Regions from separate parts of the Paenibacillus sp. sptzw28 genome, predicted to be linked through region 2. Evidence: riboswitches for the same ligand, from Rfam matches in the RefSeq annotation. Region 2 holds a riboswitch; the other holds the start of a gene.
What was found. Region 2 has a riboswitch for cyclic di-AMP ahead of KZ483_RS15245 (APC family permease). Riboswitches for the same ligand answer to the same signal wherever they lie in the genome.
Positions count from the first base shown of each region.

Region 1: it holds a riboswitch for cyclic di-AMP, as region 2 does, so the genes downstream of both, KZ483_RS22525 (3D domain-containing protein) here and KZ483_RS15245 (APC family permease) in region 2, are expected to answer to the same signal.

Region 1 is NZ_CP080545.1:4,912,978-4,917,266, forward strand. Features, by position in the region: gene KZ483_RS22520 (polysaccharide deacetylase family protein) at 1-844, shown strand, start outside; gene KZ483_RS22525 (3D domain-containing protein) at 914-1,573, opposite strand; cyclic di-AMP (ydaO/yuaA leader) riboswitch at 1,698-1,890, opposite strand; gene KZ483_RS22530 (mannose-1-phosphate guanylyltransferase) at 2,037-3,050, shown strand; gene KZ483_RS22535 (PAS domain-containing sensor histidine kinase) at 3,059-4,289, opposite strand, start outside.
Region 2 is NZ_CP080545.1:3,396,573-3,400,861, forward strand. Features, by position in the region: gene KZ483_RS15240 (M48 family metallopeptidase) at 1-401, opposite strand, end outside; gene KZ483_RS15245 (APC family permease) at 637-2,463, opposite strand; cyclic di-AMP (ydaO/yuaA leader) riboswitch at 2,632-2,789, opposite strand; gene KZ483_RS15250 (GlcG/HbpS family heme-binding protein) at 3,200-3,607, opposite strand; gene KZ483_RS28925 (NAD(P)-dependent alcohol dehydrogenase) at 3,873-4,289, opposite strand, start outside.

The DNA.
Region 1 (4,289 bases), 1.5 Mb from region 2:
TTGGTATAGTCCTGGCCCTTCCCCCACACGTAATACCACCAAACAGGCGGCAAGCATGGCACAGCCATCATCACAGCAGGATCTTGCGCGTGAGAAGGAGGCCAGGGAATCCTCGGCATCCTTCCAGTTATCTCGAAAGCGGAAGCATCATAAAAAACGCCGCCGCGTCCAGGCGATGTCATGGGTATCGCTTCAAAAACGATACCCCGGAACTTTCATCATAGGCGGCCCGCGGAGTGCCCGAAAAGTAGCGCTGACCTTCGATGATGTGCCCGATCCGCGCTATACGCCGCAGGTGCTGGACATACTGGCCCGATATAAAGTGAGAGCCACCTTCTTTGTCGTCGGCTCACGCGCTGCCGCTTATCCGTCGATAGTTCGGCGGATGCGCCGGGAAGGCCACATTATCGGTAATCACTCCCTCAATCACGCGGTTTTTTCACGCATCCCGCTGGGCTCCTTTAAACGTCAAATTGTTCGGACGGATGCGATTCTGCGTCCCCTTGTCGGCTACAGTCCGAAACTAGTCCGGCCTCCCTATGGTGAAATCATGCCCAGCCAGATTGAATGGTTAAAGCAAAACGGGTACATCGTAGTAAATTGGGACGTTGACTCAGTCGACTGGCGCGGTACCGATAGCAGCCATATCCTTGTAAACATCAAGAAGACATTGCAGCCGGGATCCATTATTCTGCAGCATGCCGGCGGGGGAGTCGGCCAGGATTTATCAGGCACGGTAAAAGCCTTACCCAAGCTTATCAAGCTGCTTCGAAGCAAAGGGTACCAGATCGTCACGCTGCCCGATCTTCTAAGCAAGCCGGCTTCGCGCAACAGCAAAGGTTAAAAGCACAAACGGCGTCCCCGAGGGGACGCCGTTTGTGCTGCCGGCTTTCACTTACATGCCTATGTCCATTTATTTGTTTAAAACAAACACTTTGACATATTGGTATCCGAACTGACGCGCCTTTTTCTGCGATTGCGGCAAGAATATATCAATCCTGTCGCCTTTAATCGCGCTCCCCATATCGGTTGCGACCGCTATCATGCCTCCAACCGGTAACCCGTCATGGTTATACCCGGTAATATAAACTTTGCTGCCCATCGGTATCCGCTTGGGGTCAACCGCGATCGTGCCAAGCTTTAATGGGTTCCCGAAATAATCGACCGGTCCCCAGCCATTCTCTGAGGCCGCTGCGGTATAAGCGCTCGCTTTGGCTTGAATGACGTCCGAATAGCTGTACGAACGCCCCTTCACCTGCACGATATCGTTGCCCTCGGCTTTACCGCCCGCTGATTTCTTGATCTTAACTGCCGACTGGCCGGAATCATTCTTTGCCTTAATAGGAGCGCCCGGTATAACGATGGAGAGGCCTTTGTAAATATTGAGCGGATCCACCTTCGGGTTGGCTTTCATCAATCGTTCAAGCTGGACGCCGAAGCGTTTGGATAATTTCCAGAACGTGTCGTTGTCGGACGCTTTATACGCCGCGGCGGCATGTGCCGGACTGGCGTTAATGAGAATAGCAATGCTAAGCGCGGCTGCTGCTGCGCCCTTTTTCCAATTTTTAAACAACGTTTCTTCCTCCTTTTTATTTACGGACCCCCGCTCTGCCGGTGTGACCATTTTTGGCAGGAGCAGGCTCCGTCATCGCCAAACGAACTACCGCTTCGATATGAAAAAATTGCGGTTGATGACGCCCGTTTATGCATGCGGCCTACGAGGTTAGTTGTCGGATTCGGATTGAGGAGATCAACCCTACGCCTTGCGGATTGGCCGCGCAGCGATTCACCCCGAGCGTGAGATCATCCCATTGAATGATCTTCCGCAGGAAATACTCGCTTGTACTTCCTGAAAGTCCCCCGTACGATTAGTTTCGGCTCGCGTAAGAGAATATCACATCATGCCCTGTATTGAAACCGGTAAATACGACCAGCCCACTTATTTACAACGTACAAATGCCGTTTTCGGGGCGAATATAATGTCACTAAAATATGAGCGTACTATGTTTTTCGTTATTCGGGAGGTGGTTCAAACCATGAATGTGGTTATTATGGCAGGCGGCAAGGGTACCAGATTCTGGCCGCGAAGCGTCGACTCAATGCCAAAGCAATTTTTGCCCTTTCACTCCGAACGGACTTTGATTCAGGAGACGGTTAGCCGCTTTCGCAAAATTGTCTCGAGCTCCCGGTTGTATATAATAGCACCCGCCCGCTATCTGCCGCTCCTGGAAGAACAGCTTCCGGAATTCACGCAGGACCAGCTTATATTGGAGCCGGAGCAAAAGGATACGGCAGCCTGCATTGCTCTTGCCGCGTTTCGGTTCCAGCAAAGGGGAGACGACGAGCCGGCGATATTCGTGCCTTCGGATCAGTATATAGCGGAGGAGGAGCCGTTCCTTGCAGCCGTGAGACGTGCCGCGGAAATGGCGAAGAGGCCCGGTGCGATCGTAACGCTCGGGATCGAGCCTACCCGCCCGGAAACCGGATTCGGTTATATGAAGACAAAGGAGCCCGCAGCCGGTGAAGACCTGCCCGATAGCGTTCTCCCTGTTCTTCGCTTCATGGAGAAGCCGACAGCAGAGCGTGCCGAGAAGCTCATTCGCGAACCCGGCACTTACTGGAACAGCGGTATTTTTGTTTGCAAACCCTCAACTCTTGCCCGCCGAATGGAGCAATTCCAGCCGGCGATATGGAACAGCCTTATTGAGCACCCGCTCGATGTATCGGCGGCCTATGCCCTTATGCCGCGGCTTTCCATTGATTTTGCCGTCATGGAACGGGCCGAATCGATGTACTGTATACCGGTACAATGCGGCTGGGACGATATTGGTTCGTGGGCGGTGCTCGGCCGCCACTGGACGCCGGATGCCAATGGGAATGTGAGTAAAGGCAGCGTAACGCTCACGGAAGCAAGCGGTAATACGGTCTTTATTGCCGATAAGCATGCACTGATAATAGGTGTGCATGACCTTATTATCGTATCGACGCCTTCCGGTCTGCTTGTGTGCCCGAAAACAGAAGAATTCCGGCTGAGAATGTGGTTAAAGTAAGCTGTCTCTCACGAGGAAACACAGATCGGAAGCTCGACCGTTGCAGTTGTTCCACGTCCCGGTTCACTTGCAAAACGAATCGTACCATGGTGGGCCTCGATAATACGAAAGCAAATCATTAGACCAAGTCCCGTGCCGGTGCTTTTTGTAGAGTAAAAAGGACCGCCTAACAGATCAAGCTGCTCTTTTGGTATACCGACGCCTTGATCTTCAATCCGAATCAATACGGAATCCTCGGTGTTGCGCATTAAAAAAACCGTCAGATTACCGCCGTCCGGCATCGCTTCGATAGCATTTTTCATCAGGTTTATAAATACTTGTTTCAATTGGTGTTCGTCGCAATAAACCGAAGGAACATCAGAATCGAAGTTTGTTGTCATTCTCACGTTATTCATGATGGCCTGCGGCTCCAGGAGAGTCGTAACGCTGTCGAAAATTTTGGCCAAATCATGTACCGCGTACTGTTTCGCCTGCGGCTTCGCAAGCGCCATAAATTCCTGGACAATCGTATTGATCCTGTCGAGCTCCGTCAGCATAATATCGAAATACTCGTGATTGTGATTCACTTTGGATTTCAGAAATTGCGTAAAGCCTTTAAGCGAAGTAAGCGGATTACGGATTTCATGAGCTATACCCGCCGCCATTTGACCGACGACGGACAGCTTTTCCGAGCGGATCAACGCTTCCTCTTCCTTCTTTCTTTGAGTCAAATCGTGGTAGACGCTTTGGATCACAAAGGGTCTTCCCTGAAAATCATGGATCCGTATACTCGAAACCTCAACATCGATCACGCGGCCATCCAATCCAAGAAGCTTGCTTTCGGTAAAATCGAGCGGTTCATCCGATACGTATACTCTGCTGAAGCGTTCCTTGGTGATTTCCCGATAATCGGGGTGAATAAGACTCATATAAGGCCGGGAGAAAAGCTGCTCCTTGTTCGAGACGCCAAAAAGCTTTAAACCCGCAAGATTAACATATAAAATTTTCTCGCCGTCGTGGACGACGATAGGCTCAGGCAAATATCTTATCAAGCGCTGATAGCGTAGATCATTCTCGCGAAGCATCTGATCGGCCAATATTGAAGCTGTTACATCGAGGAAGGTTCCCATTAGTATTGACTTTTCTTTATGTGTAACAGGGAAAGCCTTCGCCTCGCAGAACACAATCGAATTATCTTTTTTGACAACTCTTAACCATTTGTTGATTGTTATTTTTTCGTTATTCAACCTCTTTTTAATT
Region 2 (4,289 bases):
TTTCGTTTGAACCTGTAAAATCTCGGTCGGATTTCGAAGGCCACTGCCGTCATAAGTAAGCCTGATAGAAACTCGCCGAAATTGTAAGGCGTTACGAGTCTTTCGATGCCAAGGTAAAACAGCAGGATTGTCAAACCATGAAGCACGGTTGCCGCCAGATATGCAGCGACAATGGAAGGTGTAATCCTGAATTCGACGCCCGCAGTCATTATGCTGTCGTATAACCGCTGGACTGCCCGAACACCAATCTTCCGATTTAGTTTATCCGCAAGCCGTTCGTGTGACGAAACGCGCTCGGGGTTCAAGTTCCAATCACACTGATCGCACCACGTCACGTACCCTGGTATGACCGGCATATCGCTGCCGCACTGCGGACAGGATACTCGTGCTCCGTTTTCCATTCTCTTCCCCCTGTATCTATAGTTCGATAGTCCTTTTATATCAACAGTATGTCAGTCCTGTGCTTGAAAATAAAGTCTTTGTTTCTAGCACTTTATTCCTTCAATCTACACGAATCGCAGATTTTCCGGATTAAATGGAATACATCGCAGCAATTAAAAATAAAAGCAGCTGTCTTATGACAGCTGCCTGCATTTTCTATAGGGATCCATAGCTTTACGATTACCAAGGCCCAGATTATTTTTTGAGATGATAAGGAACGGTTGTAACGATTACATCTTTCCGATAAAGCAGTGCGGCACGAATGGTAAAGCTTGTTTGGTTATGCAGGATATTGTGCCACCCCTTTTTCGGAATGAATTGCGGAATAATGACAGTGACTTGGTAATTTGATTCTCTGGCCTTCCGCTCTACCGTATCGATAAATTTCATCAGCGGCTGGATAATGCTGCGGTATGGCGAATGCAGAGTTACCAGCCTGACATCAGGCATCCATTTGGACCATTTCTCCTCGAACTTCGCCTCGTCCTCACGCTCGAATGGGATATACACTGCAATGATCTGATCCGCTCCCAGCGATTTGGCGTAATTTGCAGAGTGTTCCACTACATGTGTGATACCGGCTACGGGTAGAATGATGACATTACCTTCTATTGGAACGGCCGGTTCGCATGTGGTAAGCCGAAGCTGTTCGCCGACCGCCTCATAGTGTTTATTAATCCGGTGAAACGCGAGCACGATAAGCGGCAGAAAAATCAGTATCGGCCAAATCTGCGTGAATTTCGTCAAGAAGAATACGAATGTAACCGTCAGGCAAATGAAGGCGCCTGTAGTATTAATGATCAGCTTTGGTACCCATCCGGGGGGCTTTTGCCGAATCCATTTCAGCATCATTCCACTCTGGGACAATGTAAACGGAATAAACACGCCTACGGCGTAGAGCGGGATTAACTGTTCGGTCTGCCCTTTAAATGCTAATATCAGTAAAATGGAAAGAACCCCGAGCATTATAATTCCATTCGAGTAACCCAGTCTATCCCCGCGAACGGCAAACATCCTCGGAATAAACTTATCCTTGGCAAGATTGACTGCCAGTAAAGGGAACGCTGAATAACCGGTATTCGCGGCCAGAATAAGAATCAATGCCGTTGTACCTTGGATAAAGAAATACATGAAAGTCCGGCCAAAAGTTTGTTCGGCGATTTGAGAAACGACTGTGGCTTCCACTATGGGTGTAATGCCGTAATAGTAAGCCAGGAACACGGTGCCGGAGAACAGCAGTGCCAACAATATGCCCATCACTGTTAGTGTTCTGGCCGCATTTTTCGGTGCAGGATCTCTGAAGTTGGGTATTGCATTCGAGATCGCCTCAACACCTGTCAACGCCGAACTCCCGGATGCGAAGGCTCTTAGAAGCAGAAACAGACTGATCCCCATTACAGGTGTCCCGATCGGTGCATGCTGCGCCGCAGAAACTCCGCCGCTGGCGATATTATACAAACCTGCTCCGATTAAAATAAAGAGAGCGAGAACAAACAAGTAAACCGGGTAGGCCAAAATTGAAGCGGATTCCGTCACACCACGAAGATTTAGCAGTGTAATCAGGATAACAAATACAACTGCGATGCCAACAGTATGTTCGTGCAAGGTTGGGAAGGCGGAAGTGATGGCATCTGTTCCTGCGGATACGCTAACGGCCACTGTCAGGATATAATCTACAAGCAGAGAACCGCCAGCGACCAATCCGGGATATTTACCCAGATTTTCTTTGGAAACAACATACGCCCCACCGCCGTGCGGATACGCAAAGATGATTTGTCGATACGACAAAATAAGAGCCACCAACAGGATCAATACACCGATTCCTATCGGAATCGAATACCAGAATGCTGCAATGCTGATCGTAATCAGAACCAGTAGAATCTGTTCCGGTCCGTAAGCTACAGACGACAATGCGTCGGAAGACAAAATGGCAAGCGCCTTGGTTTTGTTTAGCTTCTGTTCCCCTAATTCGTTGGATTTGAGCGGCCTTCCGATCAAGATTCGTTTGAGTGCCACTAACATTCCCGACCACCGCCGCCTGAGAAATAAACTTGCCGCATAATACGTTATCCCTACCCCTTCTTTTAGAAAATCAGTTGTTTTAGATATCCTTACCCTTCCCAAATTTACTGTTTTTTACCACACAAAAAAACCGCAAGGCATCTTACGGCTGTAATAACCCAAGTCGTCTCACCTTCTCCAAAAACGCTTGCGAGGTTAGCTGCCGGATTCGGGCTGTTAGAGTCGCCCTACAGTGCGCACCATACAGCACTGATTCACCCCATGACGTCATATAATGAGCTCCTTCGGTTCCCCCGTTTTCCTCAGAAATTCAGCGAGTTATGAGATGAGACGATTATACCGCTTTGAACAACCACTGTAAAACGGCCAATAAACTCAAAAAGCATCGATTTTATGATGCTTTAACGAATGTATGCGGATACATTATATAATATTGTTCTAGTGGTATGTGAAGGGCAGTATTATCGTTCATTCTCTTAAATTGCCGCACTATTCAGCTATCTCTGCCAGTACAACGTTTCCCGATACGAGTTTCCCCTTAGATAGACTGAATAACATTCAGGGCTTAATAATTGACGGATTCTTCATATCCGCAATACAAAAGTACCAAGTAACACAAAAAAGCCGCGATTTCCGCGACCTTTAATGTTGTATTTTGGTCTTCCGATAGGCTGCTGCGCAATTCCCGGCTTATAACTACTTTTTGTTATTTGGTTAAAAACTTCACCCTTAATAATCACCCATACGTTCGCTCAAAATTAACTCTAACCGCCTCTGCAACAAGAACATCCTGCTCGACTGAACCGCCGCTAACACCAAGTCCGCCAATCAAAAGATGTTGTTGGAGTAACGGAATCCCTCCGCCAAATAATACAATACGATTTCGGTTTGTCGAATGGATGCCGTAAAGGGACCCTCCGGGGCGTGCCATTTTGGCCAAATCTGCAGTCGGCATTTTCATGGCTACCGATGTCCATGCTTTATTGGTTGCTATATCGATGCTTGCCAGTAAAGCATGGTCCATTTTGTAACACGCGGTCAGATTGCCTCCTGCATCTACAACTGAAATCACCATAGGCACGCCAATTCGATGTGCTTCCAGCTCCGCTGACTGAATGATTTCTTTTGCCATCCATAATTGCATTGCAGTCACATTCCGCCAAAGATCGTCATTGCGTTGAATTTATGAGCCGGAATCTTATTTTCCGAAATCACTCTCCATTGGCACTGCATTCTTTGAGTTCACTCCCTCTTTTGTATTACACGCTTAAGACCTTACATTTTTACGATTACCGGAGCCGTTTCTTCAAACGATTATTACATTTTATTTGCTTCGCCCCGGATCTATTCTAGGGACAATTTGTAATATTTTTCTTGTTGATGAAGCTGCCGGAGCAAGCAATGAATTGCTATAACATCTCCATATTAATGACGACTTTTCCTTTGGGGTGACCTTCTCCAAGATACCTGAGAGCTTCAGCAACCTCGCTTAACGGATACCGTCTATCTATAACAGGAACTACTTTGCCAGCTTCAAAAAGCTCCTTGAAAAAATTTTGGTCATTTTTGTTTGTCCTGTGAACAAGGATACCCATTTTCTTGCTCCCTGCCATTGAAACACACGGTCCCAGGAGCATGAGTTGGCAGATTCGGGCCATGGAGCCTCCCACCATGACATAAGTGCCGCCCGGACTTAATGCACGCTTGTAATCGAAAATTGAGCGATATCCAGCAACATCAAGAATCAGATCGTAACTCTGCCCATTATTGGTGAAATCATCCTGCGTGTAATCAATAACCCGGTCTGCACCAATCGATTGCAGCAT